2 regions of the Blautia sp. LMAG:89 genome follow, and region 2 is predicted to be linked to the other one. Evidence: riboswitches for the same ligand, from Rfam matches in the RefSeq annotation. Region 2 holds a riboswitch; the other holds the start of a gene.
The links. A riboswitch is a leader RNA that binds a small molecule or an ion and turns the genes downstream of it on or off. The one in region 2 is predicted to bind cyclic di-GMP.

Region 1 (4,529 bases), on a different contig from region 2:
ATAACCATTCATGACAGGCATTTGGATATCCATAAAAACAAGATCATACAATCCTTCCGGGGAAGCTTCCACTTTTTCAACTGCAATTTTCCCATTTTCTGCCGTTTCCACTTTTGCACCTGTCATCTGTAAAATTTCACCAGCAATTTCTCTGTTCAACTCATTATCCTCAACCAGCAGAATCCTTTTTCCCGTGTAGTCTGATTCTGACAGCTTCTCCAGATAATTTCTTGCTATTTTTTCTTTTCTTCCTGAAGTAAACTGCCGCAGTGTTGCCGTCAGCCGAGAACGGAACAGCGGTTTTGCAATAAAAGCATCTACACCTGCAGCCTTTGCTTCTTCTTCAATTTCGCTGAATTCATAGGATGTCAGTACAATGATGGGGATCTCTTTTCCTATCCGTTTCCGGATCTGTCTGGCAGTTTCTATACCATCCATCTCCGGCATCTTCCAGTCTAAAATAACAGCAAAGTAATCATCTTTCAACTCATGCCGTGCATAACAGCGCTCAACCGCTTCCCTGCCAGAGAGAACCCATTCACCCATAATACCGATTTCCTTTAATGTTGCAACTGTACTTTCACAGCATGTCCTATCATCATCCACAACCAGGACCGGCAGATTCATCAGATCTCTGTCCTGTTCTTTTTCTTTTTCCTGAAGCTCCAGATAAATTGTTACTGTGATTTTAGTTCCCTTGTGCAAGGTACTGTCCACTTTAATAGTGCCATTCATCAGGTTCACAATATTTCTGCTGATTGCCATTCCCAGACCAGTTCCCTGGACTCTGGTTGTCCGGTGGTCATCCGCGCGGCTGAACGGCTCAAACATGATTTTCTGGAATTCCGGTGACATACCGATCCCATTATCCTCAATCGTAAATTCATAGCATCCAAGTTCTGAAAATCCATTTGGCTTTTCCTCTATGGAAAAAATAATATTCCCGCCATCCGGTGTATACTTGATCGCATTACTCATCAGATTCACAAATACCTGCTGAATTCTCAAGCTGTCACCACAGACAGCCTCATGTTCAATATGATTGATGTGTATATCAAAATTATGTTTATGTTCATCAAGCACCGGTTTCGTGAGTGTAATAAGATTATCTACCAGCTCTGACAGATTGAAATCTTCCTGTGCCAGTGTCATTTTTCCACTTTCAATGCGTGCCATATCCAATACTTCATTGATCAGCCCCAGCAAATGGCGGCTTGATTCTGTGATCTTGCCGAGGCATTCAATGACTCTGTCCTGGCTCTCAACATTTGCTCCTGCGATTGCTGTCAGACCCACAATCGCATTCATTGGTGTCCGGATATCATGGGACATATTGGAAAGGAATTCTGTTTTCGCACGATTTGCATTTTCTGCGGACCGGTAAGCTTCTATCAGTGCCTGACGGGATTCAATCTCTGCTTTCTTCTCCTGTGTCACATCCATGGATGCCAGCAATACCTTTTCCAACTTTCCATTCTTCCATTCCAAGGGAATATAAGAAGCGATTTTATAAGTCTTTTCATCCAGGCTGCAATACTCAAACTTATAAATATCATTTTCACTTTTCAGTTTTTTCCGAATATTATCCGGGGCTATCAGGATATCTATAGCTTCCAATGGTTCCAGTGTCTTATATTTTTCAAGAACCTGCATCTGAAAATCATGATAAAATCCCAGAGGTTTATATATCATCTGTCCATTCAGATTGTAGAATTCATATCTGTCATTTTCCAGATCACAGACAACAAAGCGGTCAACCAGACGCACTATGCTCTGGATCAGCTGCTCCATGGAAGCATTATCTGCTGCCATCTGCAGATGCCGTGCGCTCTCTACCTTTGTCTCTGTGATATCACGCAGAAAGATCATGGCATATTCTGAATCCTCTATTTCGCCACGTATGACCACATTGCGGACCCATCGTTCTTCTCCATTCAGAGTGATACGGCACTCTAAAGCCAATTCGGTTTCCAGCCCCTTCAGCCTTTCTGCAATATAACCACGGTCGTAAAAAGAGGATACCGCCTTCTTATCTGTCTCCACAACATAGGAATCCACAAAATGCCGGATCAATTCATCCCACGTATGACTCTGTTCAAAGACGGTCATCAGGGACGGTTCAACCTTAAAGGTATCAAAAGTATTCGCTTCCAGATTCACATAATACTCGCACAAATCTGCTTTCGTAAAAGCCCGGTGGAAAGCAGCAGATTTTTGTGCCTGCATGATTTCTTTTTTCTCCCCATCAATGTTAATAAAAATCCCGGCAATCCTGCTGGCAGAACCATCCAGACGGCGTATTACTTCTGCCGATGCCCGAAACCACTGGTATTGATTATCCTTCATTCTCATACGATACTCTACCTGGTATTTTATCTGGTTCGTCTTATCCTTAATTGCCGCCTGAAGCTGCACCATTACTCTTTCTTTATCCTGTGGATGCAGAAGATCTGACCAGGATTCCAGTTTATTCGGAAAGTCCAGGGTGTCATGATAGCCAAGCATTTTTCGAAATTCATGACTCCAGTTTGCATTCACAATCTCACTGTTTTCGTCACAGTCAAAATACCAGAAGCCGGAACAGATAGCCTCATTGAGCAGTGCCAAATTTATATGATCCCAGTTGACCTGTACGGACATAACCCAGATCTGTCTGCCCGCCTCATCTGTCGCATCCTCTTTACAAAGCCGTACATTATTCACTGTACCGTCTGCTGCAAGGATCTGTGCTTCCCCTGTTCCGTGAAGCTGCAAAAAACGGTCTCGCTCCAGTATATCTTCCTCGTCATAAAAGAAATTTCTCAATGAGCCTTTTGTCTGTTCCATGAAAGTATCGAATGTATATCCTGTACTATGCAACAGCAGATTATCCACAGACAAAATAGACAGGTTTTGGTCATAAGATCCTGTCATTATACCTACCCCGCCATTATTTTCCAGTGTTTTCTGTACGGCCTGTGACATGACCTGTGTCTGCCCCGTTACAGTCTCACCTAAGGAATATATTTTGTCTTCATAATTTTTCATTTTATAAAAGTCCTCTCTCCGTCTTATGCCTTCTTCATCCTGCTTTTATCTGTATACAGAAAACCTGTCCCTGCTAGTTTTGTTACCCATTTTTGCATACAAAAAGGACATCTGCCAAAATCTGCCAGTGTCCCTACTATATTCTTTAAAATCACACATCTATATAGTATAAAAGGTATCGGAATCTCTTCTGTTCAAACATCTTCTCCATATATTATGATGATATGGAAACAGTGGCAACCGGCTGACATGGTCAAACTTTCTGACTTTAGTCCCTTCTGGCTTTGCGACCCTGCCTTTCAACAGGTTTGCCTTTAAAATAATTTTCATTTTTTCCAAAAATAAAATACCATGTGGTTTTTCTTACGTCAATAATATTTTGGTGGAAAATTTACATATATTTTAACCGAATCAAGTAACTCCCCTGTGGAGGTTGCGAAAAGCAATAAGCAGTGGGTGAGGACCTCTCTATTCTTTTTAGTGCATGTTCAACAAAAATCCTTGATTTTACTGACTTTGCTGAACAGTTAATAAGTTACATATATCTACAAAATAGAGTTTTCTGGATATGAAGCGACTTCATGGAGTCCATTTCTGATGATTTTAGGTACAAGAAATAAAACGTCTTTGTTTCTTCTTATGAAGGCCTTCCTGTTTCCCAAATCCACCTACAGTAACTAACCTCTCATGTCTACCAGGATCACCATCCTCTGACGAGTCCTAAATTGTCGGGTAGAAACACCTATTACTAGGTATATCCCCCACAGATCCGTACGTGCCCAATTCAGGCATACGGCTCTTCACGACACTTATGCCTCAGATTATCCATATAGGCTCACGGCTGTATACCAGGTCTCTTATTTCGGCATAAATGCCTTCTGGCATGTATGGGATTGAATATCTCCCATCCACAACTAGTTTTGCGATTGTTTTTGGATCTTTTGAATCTGTTTTCTTTGGACTGTTATCATCAAGTTCCTTGATCTTCTTAACCGAGAATGGATTGACCATTACTAATCTTTTCTGATGATCATTTACATACTTCGCAAACGCAAACCAGTAATGACCTGTTGGCTCGCAGCCGATCAGAACTGCAGTCTTTTTATTCTCAGTCTTAAGTGTCTCTGCCCAAAGGTTGAAAGAATTGAACCCTTCCAGATCGTTATGAAAAGAAAAAATACGTTTTGTAAGTTCGCGTCCTCTGTTATCAAAAGCTCTTGCATAATGTATCTGGCTTCCTATATCAACTCCGACAACCATTGTTGAATCTGTTACTTGCTCAATCTTTTCATTCTGTGTATAATTCATTTGGAACCTCCAGTGCTTGATTGTTTTGTTTACATCCGCCAAGATGCAACTCAATCATACCTTGAGGTTCTTTTTTATTCAATTGGCGCTTTTAATGAATTACAGGAATGCTCCTTTCAAGCATATTCAGCACTTATATATTGCTTCCCAAATATTTTAAAGAAAAGCGTACCACTATTTTAATGATACGCTCA
Region 2 (4,529 bases):
AGTGGTTTTGACGGATGCAATCTTTGATATTACGCCGGTTGTTATTTACAAGGGAAAAGAATATAGCAGCAGTCTCTCTACGATCGCAGTGACAGAGACCTCACTGTATTCTGGATTGATGGTGTCCCTTCTTTTTCCGGATGCAGAAATCAAACAATATGATACACAGGAAGAATGCCTGGAGGCTGTAGCAAATGGAAAAGTGGGAGCAACTGTCGTTCCATCCTCAAAGATCAATATTCTTAATGAAAGTCCACTGACCCAAAGTCTGTCATTTGCAGAGATGGCAAAACGGCAGGAATTAGGAATGTTCACGACGAGAGAAAACAGAAGAGCAGCTACCATTATCAATAAAGCAATTGAGCAGTCATCCAATGTTTTAAATGGTGTTGTCCTTGCACAGAATTCTGTTTCAGAAAAGGAAATGACCTTGAAGGATATCCTTGCTGAGCATGCAGGCTTAGTTATCGGAGTTTCGTTTGTGATTATTTTTGTACTGCTTCTTCTGGTTTATTCTCTTTCCGTGAGTAGGAAAAAACAGATGGAAGCCCTGAAAGAAGCACAGAATGCAAATGCGGCGAATATTGCAAAAACGACATTCCTGAACCATATGTCTCATGATCTCAGGACACCAATGAATGCAATTGTTGGATTTACAGATATTGCCATGAAGAGGAAACCGGACAAAGAGGTGGAGAATTGTCTGAAAAAGATCAGGCAGAGTTCAGAATATCTGATGACACTGATCAACGATGTGTTGGATATCAGCCGCATTGAAAGTGGTAAACTGGAATATAAACCGGTACCGACAGATCTCAGGGATATGATAAATACTGTTTTGTCGATCGCAAAGGGATATATGGAAAATCGTGACCTTAATTTGTATGTTTCAAGAGAAAAACTAAAAACTCCTTATGTGATGGCAGATGAACTCAGAATCAGGGAAGTATTGCTCAACATTATCAGTAATGCAGTCAAATTTACAAAAGACGGAGGCACCATTTCATTCGCTGCAGAAAACGCTCCGGGTAATGATGAGAATCATATAATTGTACGCTATCGTATATCAGATACCGGAATTGGTATGAGTGAGGAGTTCCAGACCAGAATATTTGATGAGTTCAGTCAGGAAAATGGTGGGGCAAGAACCAGCTATAAGGGAGCCGGACTGGGAATGGCCATTGCCAAACAGTATGTAGATCTTATGGGTGGAAAAATTGAGGTCAGCAGCAGAAAGGGTATTGGCTCAACATTTACGGTAGAAATTCCCCTGCTTATAGCAGAACAGATACTGTCTGAAAAGGAAGAAAAGTTAAGGAAAGATATGGATTTACATGGTCTGCATGTCCTTTTGGCAGAGGACAATGATTTAAATGCAGAGATAGCAGCAGCTTTGCTGGAAGAACAAGGGATGATCGTAACTAGGACTGCCGATGGAAAATCTGCCCTGGCACAGTTTTGCAATACAGCTCCGGGGACCTTTGATCTGATTTTGATGGATATCATGATGCCAGAAATGAATGGCTATGAAACGACAAAAGCTATCAGAAATCTGTCGGAGCGTCCGGACGGAAAGGAGATCCCTATTATTGCAATGACAGCAAATGCATTTGCAGAGGATGTACAGGCTGCTTTGCATGCCGGAATGGATGACCATGTGGCGAAGCCGGTTGATATGAGGATTTTAATATCTGTCATCACAAAATATATAGAACGGTAATGTCAATGCTGCGTGGACTTCGGAAGTGGGAGAACAGTTCGATGTATATATCGGCTGTTCTTTTTTTATTTTTGGACGTTAAAACGGTAATGTTTTTCTTGTATATAGTAGAGCACTATAGTATAATAAAACCAGTTTTTTGTATACGTGTAAAAGCTATAATAAGGAAATCGGCAAACCAGATGAAAGTCTGGGACGCAAAGCTACAGGGCCTGTAAAATGGCAGCCAGTTGCATAAAATGAGGTGCACTGTCTGGTTGGCAGTGCTTTTTTTGAGGAATGATTTATCAACAGGAGATGATCTTCCCGATATTTGTACACAGACAGTTTATGATCCAAACATCAATGACATGAGTGGATTGATAAGCTGCTGTTGATGTTAGCGGAAGTTATAAAGCAACAAGAAAACTGCTGCAACTGTCATTCCATCTTCAAAGATTAATATTCTTAATGAAAGTTCGCTGACCAAAAGTATGTCATTTGATTCCCTGTAGGAAAGTAAATGAATATTATTTAAGGTTCGGGATAAATTGTGAAATGCAGACAAACAAGAAAAGTAAAAATATAATAGGTATTATACAGAGTTTCCTTATATTGATATTAGTAGTTCTTATTATTTTTATGATGATTCAGATTAGTAGGCTGCAGGGGACAGCACGCGTAATAAATTATGCAGGTCTGGTACGTGGAGCTACACAGCGTGAAGTAAAATTAGAAATTACAGGAAACCAAAATGAAGAATTAATTAAATATTTGGATGATATTCTTCTTGGATTGAGATATCAGGATGGACATTATGATCTGGTAAAACTCAATGACGAAGAATACCAGGAAAAATTGCAAATCCAGAGTGATTACTGGGATAAATTGAAAACAGAAATTGAAGCAGCAAGAAACAAGGGATACGAAAATACAGACATTGTTAATATGAGTGAAATATATTTTTCGATGGCAGATGAAACTGTCTCTTCCGCAGAAAGCTATTCAGAAAAGATCGCTGTAAAGATTCGTACTATAGAGCTTTTGTCGGCACTTGATATGTTGAGTCTGGTGATATTGGTTATTATGCAGACTCTAAGGGCAATGCAGATGGCAATGCAAAACAGACTGCTGGAACAGAAAGCATTCATAGATGCCCATACTGGGCTGCCAAATAAAAATGCCTGTAATGATCTTCTTAATAAAAAAGATATAATTACAGATCCTACAGCTTGCATAATGTTTGATTTAAATAATTTAAAAACTGTAAATGATACAATGGGACATTCCGCAGGAGATCAGTTAATAATAAATTTCGCAAAGCTTTTGCGCAGTGTTATTCCAGAAAAGGATTTTGTTGGAAGATATGGAGGAGATGAGTTTATAGCAGTCATTTATCATACAAGCGAGGCGAAAATTAAGGAAATATTAAAATCCTTGAACAGAGAAAAAGACAGATTAAATAGTTATGAAAATCAAATACCAATCGACTTTGCATGCGGATGGGCATTATCCTCCGATGATATGTCGTGTACAATGCAGATGTTATTGGATGCTGCAGATGCTAATATGTATAAAAATAAACAGATATGCAAGAAATATAATTAGCTTTCAGCTCAGAGTAGATAAAAGATAATAGACGCGATCAGACGAAATATTGTTTTGCGTAGAAACACTGGAAATCCTTGAAAACAAAGGATTCTTGGTATAAGATGAAACAAGTCAAAGCACGTTATTGCGTAATAAAAAAGAAAGCAATGTATTTATACTGTGAAGTCTGGAAAGTGTTGATTTTAAAGCATTTCTGGATGTGCGAGTTGATTTAGAAATATGATTTTGTGACATTTTTAGGACAAACGGTGGAAAAATCACGGATTTACAAAGACGAAGCATATTGATTTCATGATCGGCATATGCTATAATGCCAGTAGGCAAAAAAGATATGATGATGTTCCATGTGAACAAAGAACGAACCCCCGTATGTACCACCAATACATGCGAGGGTTCTTCTCTTTTTATTTCAGTGGTTGAGCATCCACTAGGCTATTCGTTGTCCTTGTTATGACTGTTTAACCATTTGCAAATGAGATGGCAAGTCACACCTGCCGCAACAGCCACCAAAAAAGATATGACGATGTTCCATGTGTTCACCTCCCCCCGTTGCCGGGTTTCGGTTGGACAACGCAGTCAGTATAACACAACTTAGAACAGAATGGAACATATAAAAATACCCGGTGCAAATTAATGTACCGGGTGTTTCTTTGGCTTTTTTGTCAATTCTTGATGTTTTTGTTTTAACCATTCTTCATACTGCTTTTGAGTTTGAATAGAAGAGTTATAGTCATTAGGGCAAGGAGAAACTTTCTTTCCCTTAATCAAATCTCTGTAATAGTAGGATTCTGTAACAAAATCATTGTAATCTTCGCCACGATTGCGGAGCATATCAACAATAGCTTTGTGTTCGATCTGGATAGGATTCTTTTTGCGTTTCCGGTCGTTATATTGCTTTTGAGCTTTTTTGTCAGCAGAACATTTAGGGCAAAAATTTACACGTTTACAGAATGAAATGAAAAAGCTTGAAAATGTAATGTAATAATCAGAGCCATTCCCTTTATTGGGCGTGGCTTTTTATTATGACAATTTTTGTGACAAATTTTGTGACAAACAAAAGAAAATAGACGCAACCAGACGAAACATTGTTTGGCGTAGAAACACCGGAAATCCTTGAAAATAAAGGATTTTTGCTATATGATGAAACAAGTTGAACTCTATCATTGCGTAATAAAAAAAAATCCTGTATAATACCAAACTGTAATATTGTATCATTCAG

Region 1: it holds a riboswitch for cyclic di-GMP, as region 2 does, so the genes downstream of both, CCC70_RS12355 (hybrid sensor histidine kinase/response regulator) here and CCC70_RS10300 (GGDEF domain-containing protein) in region 2, are expected to answer to the same signal.

What each region holds. Positions count from the first base shown of each region.
Region 1 covers NZ_NANC01000009.1:159,588-164,116, forward strand. Annotated here, with positions in the region: gene CCC70_RS12355 (hybrid sensor histidine kinase/response regulator) at 1-3,027, opposite strand, end outside; cyclic di-GMP riboswitch class I at 3,260-3,350, opposite strand; gene CCC70_RS12360 (IS110 family transposase) at 3,844-4,335, opposite strand.
Region 2 covers NZ_NANC01000007.1:110,720-115,248, reverse strand. Annotated here, with positions in the region: gene CCC70_RS10305 (response regulator) at 1-1,720, shown strand, start outside; cyclic di-GMP riboswitch class I at 1,883-1,958, shown strand; gene CCC70_RS10300 (GGDEF domain-containing protein) at 2,258-3,307, shown strand.